DNA from 2 places in the Mobilicoccus sp. genome. Region 2 is predicted to be linked to the other one. Evidence: predicted binding sites of a transcription regulator. Region 2 holds the regulator's gene; the other holds the start of a gene.

The links. Region 2 encodes LexA, which represses DNA repair genes until DNA is damaged. Its sites were predicted from a motif close to TCGAACANNTGTTCGA; they were not measured.
Region 1: the regulator LexA is predicted to act here: its motif matches at 1,489-1,504, upstream of ruvC (crossover junction endodeoxyribonuclease RuvC).

What each region holds. Positions count from the first base shown of each region.
Region 1 covers NZ_DAMBGD010000003.1:130,346-135,944, reverse strand. The annotation lists gene pdxT (pyridoxal 5'-phosphate synthase glutaminase subunit PdxT) at 1-471, shown strand, start outside; gene RT054_RS03755 (YebC/PmpR family DNA-binding transcriptional regulator) at 561-1,331, shown strand; gene ruvC (crossover junction endodeoxyribonuclease RuvC) at 1,560-2,246, shown strand; gene ruvA (Holliday junction branch migration protein RuvA) at 2,243-2,854, shown strand; gene ruvB (Holliday junction branch migration DNA helicase RuvB) at 2,851-4,020, shown strand; gene secD (protein translocase subunit SecD) at 4,476-5,599, shown strand, end outside.
Region 2 covers NZ_DAMBGD010000004.1:159,100-164,698, reverse strand. The annotation lists gene RT054_RS05195 (LysR substrate-binding domain-containing protein) at 1-803, opposite strand, end outside; gene lexA (transcriptional repressor LexA) at 1,006-1,731, opposite strand; gene RT054_RS05185 (LysM peptidoglycan-binding domain-containing protein) at 2,172-2,630, shown strand; gene nrdR (transcriptional regulator NrdR) at 3,278-3,790, shown strand; gene RT054_RS05175 (vitamin B12-dependent ribonucleotide reductase) at 3,897-5,599, shown strand, end outside.

The sequences.
Region 1 (5,599 bases), on a different contig from region 2:
TTCGACCTCGCCGATCCGCTGCGGCGGCGGATCGCCGAGGGGATGCCCGTGTACGGCTCGTGCGCCGGGATGATCCTGCTCGCCGACCGGCTCGTCGAGTCGCATGCGGGGCAGCAGACCCTCGGCGGCATGGACGTACTCGTCCGGCGCAACGCGTTCGGGCGGCAGGTCGACTCGTTCGAGGCCGACCTCGACGTCGCCGCCGATCTGGGCGGCGCGGACGGATCACGTCCCGAGGAGGACGAGGAACGTCGACCCCTCACCGCGGTGTTCATCCGCGCCCCGTGGGTCGAGGAGCTCGGCGAGGACGTCGAGGTGCTCGCCTCGGTCGAGGTCGACGGCGTGAACCGCCCGGTCGCGGTCCGCCAGGGGAGACTGCTCGCGACGTCGTTCCACCCCGAGGTCACCGGCGACCTGCGCGTCCACGCGATGTTCGTCCGCATGGTCCGGGAGTCCCGCGACGCCTCGTGACGCGCGCGCTCCGGGCACGGTTTCACCCGTGCGCGCCGCGACCCGTAGGATTCGCGAAGGCTTTTTCCAGGCGAGGCAGGAGATGCACGATGAGCGGTCACTCCAAGTGGGCGACGACCAAGCACAAGAAGGCGGCGATCGACGCCAAGCGCGGCAAGCTGTTCGCCAAGCTCATCAAGAACATCGAGGTCGCGGCCCGCACCGGCGGCGGTGACCCCGCAGGCAACCCGACGCTCTACGACGCCATCCAGAAGGCGAAGAAGTCCTCGGTCCCCAACGACAACATCGACCGCGCCGTCAAGCGCGGCTCGGGCGCCGAGGCCGGCGGGGCCGACTGGCAGACGATCATGTACGAGGGCTACGCCCCCGGCGGTGTCGCGGTGCTCATCGAGTGCCTCACCGACAACCGCAACCGCGCCGCCACCGAGGTCCGCGTCGCGCTCACCCGCAACGGCGGCTCCCTCGCCGACCCGGGCAGCGTCGCCTACAACTTCGCGCGCAAGGGCGTCGTCATCGTGCCCAAGGAGCAGAAGGACGGGGAGGCCACCGAGGACTCCCTGCTCGAGGTCGTGCTCGATGCCGGCGCGGACGAGGTCGAGGACTTCGGCGACAGCTTCCGGATCATCTCCGAGGCCGGGGACTTCGTCGCCGTGCGCACCGCACTCCAGGAGGCGGGCATCGACTACGACTCGGCCGAGGCCGAGTTCGTCCCCAACCTCCAGGTCGAGCTCGACCTCGAGGGCGCTCGCAAGATGATGCGGGTCGTCGACGCGCTCGAGGACAGCGACGACGTGCAGAACGTCTACGTCAACGGGGACGTCTCCGACGAGGTGGCCGCGCAGCTCGACGACGAGGAGTGAGCCGGCCCCGGGCCCGGTTGTCCGAGGCGAGGTCGCGCGACCGAGCGTCGACGGGTGGACGATCGACGGGCGGTTCCCCAGGGGAACCGCCCGTCGGCGCGTGTCGGCGTGGCGCGGCGGTGATCCGGACCGGGCGCCTCACCCCGTACAGTGTCGATCGAACAGTTGTCCACGCACGCTGACGATCGCGCGTGGGCCGACGGACGAACGGGAGCCGAGGAGGTCGTCGTGCGGGTGTTGGGCGTCGACCCCGGGCTCACGCGCTGCGGCCTCGGGGTCGTGGACGGGGGGGTCGGGGCACCCCTGCGGATGGTCGCGGTCGGGGTCGTGCGCACCCCCTCGTCCGACTCGGTGCCGGAGCGCCTCCTCGCCCTCCAGATCGAGCTGGAGGACTGGATCGAGCGGTACGCCCCCGACGCCATCGCCGTCGAGCGGGTCTTCGCGCGTGGCGACGTGAGCACGATCATGGGCACGGCGCAGGCGAGCGCGATCCCCATGCTCGCGGCCGCGAGTCGGGGCCTGCCCCTCGCACTGCACACCCCGAGCGAGGTCAAGGCGGCCGTCACCGGCAACGGACGCGCCGACAAGGCCCAGGTCACCGCGATGATCACCCGCATCCTCCGGCTCGCGAACCCGCCACGGCCGGCCGACGCCGCCGACGCGCTCGCCCTCGCCGTCTGCCACGTGTGGCGCGGCGGTGCCCAGTCCCGCATCGCCGAGGCCGCAGCGGCCGCAGGTGCCGGCCGCCCGCCCAGCCGCCTGCAGGAGGCGCAACGACGGGCCCGCCGGGGCGTCGGCACCCCCGCCCCCGCCCCGACCGCCACGGCGAGACCCGCCGGCACCACGGCCGGCGCCGGCACCACGGCCGGCGTCCCCGGCGCCGTCACGTCCCGCACGCCAGGAGGCCGCCGATGATCAGCACCCTCACCGGCACCGTGCACCACGTCGGTCTCGACCGTGTCGTCGTCGAGGTCGGTGGCGTGGGCCTCACCGTGCACACGACGCCGTCGACGGCGGCCGCCGCCTACCTCGGGCGCGAGTCACGCCTGTCGACCTCCCTCGTGGTCCGGGAGGACTCCCTCACCCTGTTCGGGTTCGGCACGCCCGAGGAACGCGACCTGTTCGAACTCGTCCAGACGGTGTCCGGCGTCGGCCCCCGGCTCGCGCTCGCCATGCTCGCCGTCCTCGACCCGGCGTCGCTGCGGCTCGCCGTGGCCTCCGGCGACGTGCGCACCCTGACCAAGGTGCCGGGGATCGGCAAGAAGGGCGCCGAGCGGTTGGTCCTCGAACTGCGCGATAAGATCGCCGAACCCGAGGCGGTCGGTACCGGCGGGGACGTCGCGAGGCCGACCGCGGCGCCCGAGGCCACCCGGCGAGACCCGGTCCGCGAGGCCCTCGTCGGGTTGGGCTGGAACGCCAGACAGGCCGAGAGCGCGATCGACGCGGTCCTCGCCCGTGAAGGCGATGACGTCATCAGCGTGCCGGCACTGCTCAAGGCCTCGCTGCGGGAGCTCGGCCGATGACCCGCGGCGAAGGAGGCACGGCGGATCACGACGACGGGTTCGGACGGGACGACGAGGTCCGACAGGACGACGGCTCCTACGAGGTGGGCGCGCGCATCGTCGACCCGGCGGCGATCGAGGGCGACGAGCAGCGCGTCGAGGCGGCCTTGCGTCCGCGCAGGCTCGAGGACTTCCCCGGGCAGCCACGGGTGCGCGAGCAGCTCGCCCTCGTGCTGGAGGCCGCCCGCCGTCGTGGCGCGCCGCCGGACCACATCCTGCTCTCCGGGCCTCCCGGGCTCGGCAAGACGACCCTCGCGATGATCACCGCCGCCGAGCTCGAGGCGCCCCTGCGGGTGACGAGCGGCCCGGCGATCCAACACGCGGGCGACCTCGCCTCCATCCTGTCCTCGCTCACCGAGGGCGAGGTGCTCTTCCTCGACGAGATCCACCGGATGAGCCGCGCCGCCGAGGAGATGCTGTACCTCGCGATGGAGGACTTCAGGGTCGACATCATCGTGGGCAAGGGCCCCGGAGCGACGGCGATCCCGCTCGAACTCGCCCCGTTCACCGTCGTCGGCGCGACGACCCGAGCCGGGTTGTTGCCGGCACCGCTGCGGGACCGGTTCGGGTTCACCGGACACCTCGACTTCTACGAGACCGACGATCTCGAGACGATCCTGCGCCGCTCCGCCACGCTGCTCGGCATCGAGGCGGACGCCCCCGGGATCCACGAGATCGCGCGTCGCTCGCGCGGCACACCCCGCATCGCCAACCGCCTCCTGCGCCGCGTGCGGGACTGGGCGCAGGTGCACGGTCGCCACGTCGTCGACCTCGCCGCCGCCCACGCGGCCCTCGCGCTCTTCGACGTCGACGCCTCCGGGCTCGACCGGCTCGACCGCGGGGTCCTCGAGGCCCTGTGCCGCCGGTTCTCCGGCGGGCCGGTGGGACTGTCCACCCTCGCGGTCGCCGTGGGGGAGGAGCCCGACACCGTGGAGACCGTCGCCGAGCCGTACCTCGTGCGCGAGGGATACATGGTCCGCACCCCTCGTGGCCGTATGGCGACGGCGCAGACCTGGGCCCACCTCGGGCTGCGCCCACCCGCCGGCGTCCCGGCCGCCTGGACGACCCCCGAAGCCTCCTTCGACGGCGGCGACGCCCCCACCCTCCCGCTCGAGGACCCCCGCTGAGCCCGTCACCCCGGGGGGATGACGCACATCGTGTCCACGGTCGGGTCGCGGTCGCGGTCGGCGGAGGTCGGTCCCGCGGGTCGGGGTCTCCTGGTGAGCTCGGTGTCCTGACACGGGCGTCCGACCAGGTCGTTCTCAGGTCCGTCGTCGGCGCGGCACGTTGGCGTGCGGCCCTGAGCGTCACCTAGACTCGTTCGGGTGCTCCCCCTGAGGGGGTGCCTCCCGGGGCGCGGGGGACGGCGTCCCGCGACCGCGCCGGTGACCCGGCCGCTCCGCCGACAACCGGTGCGGGCGTGCCGCCACCGGATCGCCCGACACGACGACGAGGACTCGATGGACCACCCCACCGGCACGGCCCCGCTCCGGCGGCCCGGCCTCGACGCCGGCTCGGCGCCCGCGCATCTCCTCACCTCCCCGGGACACCCCTCCCTCGACCTCGACGAGCAGGACTGAGCATGGCCAACGCGAACCACCGATCCTCCTGGCGCACCCTGGGTGCGTTGGGCGCGATCCTTCTCGCCCTCGTCATCGGGGTGTTCTCCTCCGTGCAGTGGGGCGGCGGGCAGTGGACGCCCAAGCTCGGCCTCGACCTGGAGGGAGGCACGCAGATGATCCTCGCCCCCCAGGTGGGTGAGGGTGTCGAGGTCAACGAGCAGCAGCTCTCCCAGGCGGTCGACATCATGCGCGCCCGCGTCGACTCCCAGGGCGTCGCCGAGGCCGAGGTCGCGACCCTCGGCTCCAACGTCGTCGTCAGCGTCCCCGGTGAGATGACGAAGGAGCAGGAGGAGTCGCTGCGGCAGTCCTCCCAGATGCGATTCCGCCCCGTCCTCGCGATGCTGCCCGCGCAGCCCGAGCCGACCCCTGCGCCGACCGGCACGAGCGCTCCCACGGGCGCGCCGACGCCGGGGGCGAGTCCCTCGGGTACGCAGAGCGTCGCGCCTGGCGGGAAGGCTCGTCCCACGGCGACGCCCACGCCCACGCCTACGGCGACGCGCACGGCGAACGCCGTCGCGCCCGAGGCGTTGAAGGCCGACGCCGCGACGGCGGACGCGCGCGCCGGTTCGCGGCCCGCGGCGTCCCCCTCCCCGTCCCCGACTCCGAAGCCCGATCTCCTGCGCCAGCCGGTGCTCGAGGAGGTCGCCCCCGGCCTCACCCGCATCACCCCGGCCGACCGGGCGGACCCGGAGAAGCTCATCGCCTACGCGACCAACGAGGCGTGGCTGCAGGCCCCTTCCTCGATGGAGAAGATCCAGGCCCTCGACTGTGCGAGCACGGACCGGCCGGACCCGACCAAGGAGGACCAGGACCTGCCGATCGCCGCGTGCGACCTCGACGGCGGGGCCAAGTACCTCCTCGGTCCGGCGGTCATCAGCGGTGACCAGCTCGCCGACGCCTCCTCGGGCAACATGACCAACCAGCAGGGTCAGCCGATGCCCGGCTACCAGGTCAACCTCGAGATGAAGCCCGAGTCCCGTGACCTCTACCGGGTCGTCAGCCAGTACATGCTCGGCCTGCAGCAGCCGCGCAACCAGCTCGCGACGGTGCTCGACGGCCGGGTCGTCTCCGCGCCGTACTTCTC
Region 2 (5,599 bases):
GGCGGGTCGAGCGGACGGATCGCGACCCCGGGGTTGGTGATCGCCGCGAGGATGAGATCCGGGATCAGCGCGACGCCGAGGCCTGCGGCGACGAACCCCTGGACGGCGACGTAGTCCTCGGTCTCGTAGCGCACGGCGGGCTCGAAGCCCGCCGCGTGACCGAGGGAGAGCAGATGACCCCGGCAGCGCGGGCATCCCGCGATCCACGTCTCCCCGGCCAACTCGGCGAGGGGGACCACGTCGGCCTCGGCGAGCGGGTGCGTGGGGGGAAGGGCGACCCGCACGGCATCGTCGAGAAGTGCGTGCGTCGTGAGTCCCTCGAGGTCCTCACCGCGCGCCACGTCGGTGCCCTCGTAGGCGAACGCCACGGCGAGGTCGCAGTCTCCGGCCCTGAGCGCGGCGAGCGATTCCGGGGGCTCCGCCTCGGTGAACGTGACGGAGACGTCGGGGTGTCGCTCCGCCATGAGCGCCAACGCGTGGGGGAGCAGGGTGCTCGAGGAGGAGGGGAACGCCATGAGCCGCACCCGCCCCGCCCGGAGACCGGCGATGGCGGCGACCTCGTCCTCGGCCTCGTCGAGGGCCGCGAGAACCGGGCCGGCGTGCCGCACGAGCACCTCGCCGGCCTCGGTGAGCCGGATCGAGCGACCGATGCGCTCGACGAGGACGGTGCCCAGACGCTGTTCGAGTCGCCGCACCATCTGCGAGACCGCCGGCTGGGAATAGCCCAGGGAGGTGGCGGCGCCGGTGAAACTGCCCTCGTCGGCGATGGCTTTCATGACTCTCAGGCCGCCGGCGTCGATCATGCCCCCAGCCTACGGGTGCGTCCGGCCGGGGACACCAAAGCACGGACAACCCGGGCTGAGTGGGCGCCGCCGGGCACCGGGCCACGGCGGGTCACTGCGCCTCCGCCCTTCTCACGAGCAGTGGCGACGACGACCGGTCGGCGGCCGCGTGGTCGAGCCCGCCGTCCCGCGACAGGCGGGCCTCCGGGGGATCCCGAGGACGTCAGATGCTCCGCATGACGGCCGTGACCTTGCCGAGGATCGTGGCCTCGTCCCCGTCGATGGGGTCATAGCTGGGGTTGTGCGGCAGCAGCCAGACGTGGCCGTCGCGTCGCTTGAAGGTCTTGACGGTGGCCTCACCCTCGATCATCGCCGCGACGATGTCACCGTTCTCGGCTGTGGGTTGGGAGCGCACGACGACCCAGTCCCCATCGCAGATCGCGGCGTCGATCATCGAATCGCCCGCGACCTTGAGGAGGAAGAGCCGGCCGTCGCCGACGAGCTCCCGGGGCAGGGGGAAGACGTCCTCGACCATCTCCTCGGCCAGGATGGGGACCCCGGCGGCGATGCGGCCGAGGAGCGGGACGTACGTCGGCTCCGGGCGTGCGTCGCGGTCGATGAGCTCGTCCTGGCCGGAGACGATGGCCTGCGCGATGGCGGCCGCGTCCGCGCCGGGCGGAGGAGCGACGATCTCGAGGGCCCGGGGCCTGTTCGGGTCCTTGCGCAGGTATCCCTTGCGCTCCAGTGCCGAGAGCTGGTGGGCGACGCTGCTCGGGCTGGTGAGCCCCACGGCCTCCCCGATCTCCCGCAGGCTCGGCGGGTACCCGCGCGAGTCCACCGAGATGCGGATGAAGTCGAGCACCTTGCGTTGGCGAGGCGTGAGCCCCGGGGTGTCGCGATGGCGGATCGTGCGGACCTTCTCCACGGCGTGTCCTCTCTGCGTGCTCATCCTGCCGACCGCCGCGCCCCCGGGCCGGCGGACCGCACGCATGGACCGGACCGACGGACGGACCGGTGGCCCGACCCACGTCCGTGGGGGTGTCCACCGCGCTGTCGCGTCGCGTGCCTGTGATGCGTCGTCGCAGGTCGAAGGGTTGTCGGAGGGCTCTGGTCGAATCCCTGCATGGACATCCTACGGTTGCTCGCACAGATGTTTCAAACATCTGTGCGACAGGTGTGGACAGCGTGTCGCGAGTGCGCGATGATCGTAACTGAGTTCGAAGGACACGTGCACGGGTCGACATCGTGCGCGTCGCTCTTCGTCAGGACTGTCTCGCGGTGGTCGCGATGACGGTGGCGACGGTTCGAACGCACTTCCCAGGGTCACGGCGCCCCGCGTCGGGTGACTCGGAGTCGGTGATCGTGAACGTCCGTGACAAGGAGGCTTCGATGACGATTCAGGCGTACGAATGTCGAGCGGCCCGCCGCGAGCAGGTGGCGGTCGCCTCGATCCCGGCGATGGGCGGGGAGATCGTCCTGGGCGGGGAGGAGGTCGTCGGTGGGTCCGTTTCCCGGGCGCCCCGACATCTCCGCGTGGTGCGCGAGGACGAGCGCGTCGCCCGCCCCGGGTTGCGGCTCACGCGTCGGGGCAGGCTCGTCCGCACCCTGCTCGTCTTCGGTGCACTCAGCCTGCTGTCGCTCGTCCTGGCGGCGCGGTGGGCGGCTCCCGACCTGCCACCCACCCACTCGGTCACGGTCCGGGAGGGGCAGTCCCTGTCGCAGATCGCCGAACAGGAACTGCCCATGATCCCCGCCCAGGCCGCGGCGCTGCGCATCCGCCTCGCCAACGGCATGAGCAGCTCGGTCGTCATGAGTGGCCAGTCGCTCGTCATCCCGGGAGATCAGTGACGGTGCGATCCGGCCGGATCCGCACCATGTCGAACGCCCTCGAACGGCGCGCCGGCCACCCTCGAACGGGTGGTCAAGAGTTGGTCAGGTGCGTCCCGAAAGGGCCCCGAGGGCGCCATGGCCCAGGCGGCGGGCAGTAGTCTTCCCGAGGCGCCGGACGCCGGACCTGTCGGGCACCGCCGCACCCTCTCGCAGCTGCCGTGGAATGTGGCCGAATCCGGGATCGCGTCGGCATCGGTGCCCCCGCCATTCGGCGAGATCCGGGCGGTGCGCGCCGGGCGTCGCGGGGTCGCACTCCTGGTGACGCGCGCGACGCGCCGAGGTTTGGCAGCGGGCGCCCGGGGCTCTAACATCCTAGATGTAGTGCTTACACGGATGTGATTCCCCTACATCTAGGGGTTGGGGTAGCGTTCTCGCCCAGGGGTCGGCGGTCATCGGACCGATGTCGCGACCGCTCTCACGGCGTTTCCCCGTGCTGACCAGTTCCACGCCGGTCGGTGTCGCGCCGGGCAGTTCCGCGCAGTCTTCGTCGTTCCGACCCTCGTCCCGTCCTCACCGTTCCAACCGGTTCGTCTCCAGCCGTCTCGTCCGCTCCACCCGGGCCCGAACCCGGGTACGCAGGTCCGTCGCCACCGAAGGGGGTTCTCGTGCACTGTCCGTTCTGCCGCCACACCGACAGCCGCGTCGTGGACAGCCGCCTCGTCGACGATGGCGCCGTCATCCGTCGCCGTCGCCAGTGCGCGTCGTGCGGACGCCGGTTCACCACGACCGAATCCGCGGGCCTCACCGTCATCAAGCGCTCCGGGGTCACCGAACCCTTCAGCCGCACGAAGGTGCTCGTCGGGGTCCGTAAGGCCTGCCAGGGGCGCCCGGTCGACGAGGACGCCCTCGCCCTCCTCGCCCAGCAGGTCGAGGAGGTCGTGCGCTCTTCCGGCCAGGCCGAGATCGACGCGCACGAGGTCGGCCTCGCCGTCCTCGGCCCGCTGCGCGCGCTCGACGAGGTCGCCTACCTCCGCTTCGCCAGCGTCTACCAGAACTTCGAGACTCTCGAGGACTTCGAGGCGGCCATCGCCCTGCTTCGCCTCGACAGGTCCAGCCAGAGCGAGGCGGCCTCGGCCACCACGACCAGCGAGGCGGCCTCGGCCACCACGACCACGTGACTTCTACGGCCGGTTCCTCGGCCCCCTCCCGGCGCAGTCCTGCGCCCCCGCGACCCCGGTACCCCGGCGTCGTCCCCGACCCGATCCGCGACCACGAGGAGACAACATGACGGACACCACGGGCACGCGGGCAGGATCCCGCAAGCGCGCCGGCAAGGGCATCAGCGTGGAGCGGATCTTCACCACGCCCGGCGAGCACCCCTACGACCAGGTCACCTGGGAGCAGCGGGACGTCGTCCAGCAGAACTGGAAGACCGGGGCCACGATCTTCGAGCAGCGCGGCGTCGAGTTCCCCGACTTCTGGAGCGTCAACGCCTCCACGATCGTCACCACCAAGTACTTCCGCGGCGCCCTCGGCACCGAGAAGCGGGAGCGGTCCCTCAAGACCCTCATCGACCGGGTCGTCCTCACCTACGTCGCGGCCGGCAAGCGTCACGGTTACTTCGCCACCGACGAGGACGCCGAGATCTTCGAGCACGAGCTCACCTACGCGCTGCTGCACCAGGTCTTCAGCTTCAACTCCCCGGTGTGGTTCAACGTCGGCACGCCCAGCCCGCAGCAGGTCAGCGCCTGTTTCATCCTCTCGGTCGACGACTCGATGGACTCCATCCTCAACTGGTACAAGGAGGAGGGGTTCATCTTCAAGGGCGGCTCGGGCGCCGGCCTCAACCTCTCCCGCATCCGCTCCTCCAAGGAGCTGCTCTCCTCCGGTGGCACGGCTTCCGGCCCGGTCTCGTTCATGCGCGGCGCGGACGCGTCCGCGGGCACGATCAAGTCCGGCGGCGCCACCCGCCGCGCGGCCAAGATGGTCGTCCTCGACGTCGACCACCCCGACATCGAGGAGTTCGTCGAGACCAAGGCGCGCGAGGAGGACAAGATCCGGGCCCTGCGCGACGCCGGGTTCGACATGGACCTCGGCGGCAAGGACATCGTCTCGGTCCAGTACCAGAACGCGAACAACTCCGTCCGGGTCTCCGACGAGTACATGCGCGCCGTCGAGGAGGGCACCGACTTCGGTCTGCGGGCCCGCATGAGCGGAGACGTCATCGACACCGTCGACGCCCGCGACCTGTTCGGCAAGATCGCCAAGGCCGCGTGGGAGTGCGCCGACCCGGGCATCCAGTACGACGACACGATCAACGACTGGCACACCAACCCCGAGACGGGCCGTATCACGGCGAGTAACCCGTGCTCGGAGTACATGAGCCTCGACAACTCCTCGTGCAACCTCGCCTCGCTCAACCTCCTCAAGTTCCTCCGCGACGACGACACCTTCGACGCCGAGACCTTCCAGAAGGTCAGCGAACTCGTCATCACCGCGATGGACATCTCCATCTGCTTCGCCGACTTCCCCACGGAGTCCATCGGCGCGACGACGCGGGACTACCGCCAGCTCGGCATCGGCTACGCCAACCTCGGGGCGCTGCTCATGGCCACGGGCCACGGCTACGACTCCGAGGGAGGACGCGCCCTCGCCGCGTCCATCACCTCGCTGCTCACCGCCTCGGCGTACAAGCGGTCCGCGGAACTCGCGGGCGTCGTCGGCCCGTACGAGGGGTACGCCCGCAACTCCTCGGCGCACCTGCGCGTCATGCGCAAGCACCAGGCCGCCAACGACACCGTGCGGACGTTGGAGGAGATGGACGGCTCGATCCACCGCCTCGCGACCCGCGCCTGGGAGGACGTCGTCACCCTCGGTGCCAAGAACGGGTTCCGCAACGCGCAGGCGTCGGTGCTCGCCCCCACGGGCACGATCGGCTTCATGATGGACTGCGACACCACCGGCATCGAGCCGGACTTCTCGCTGGT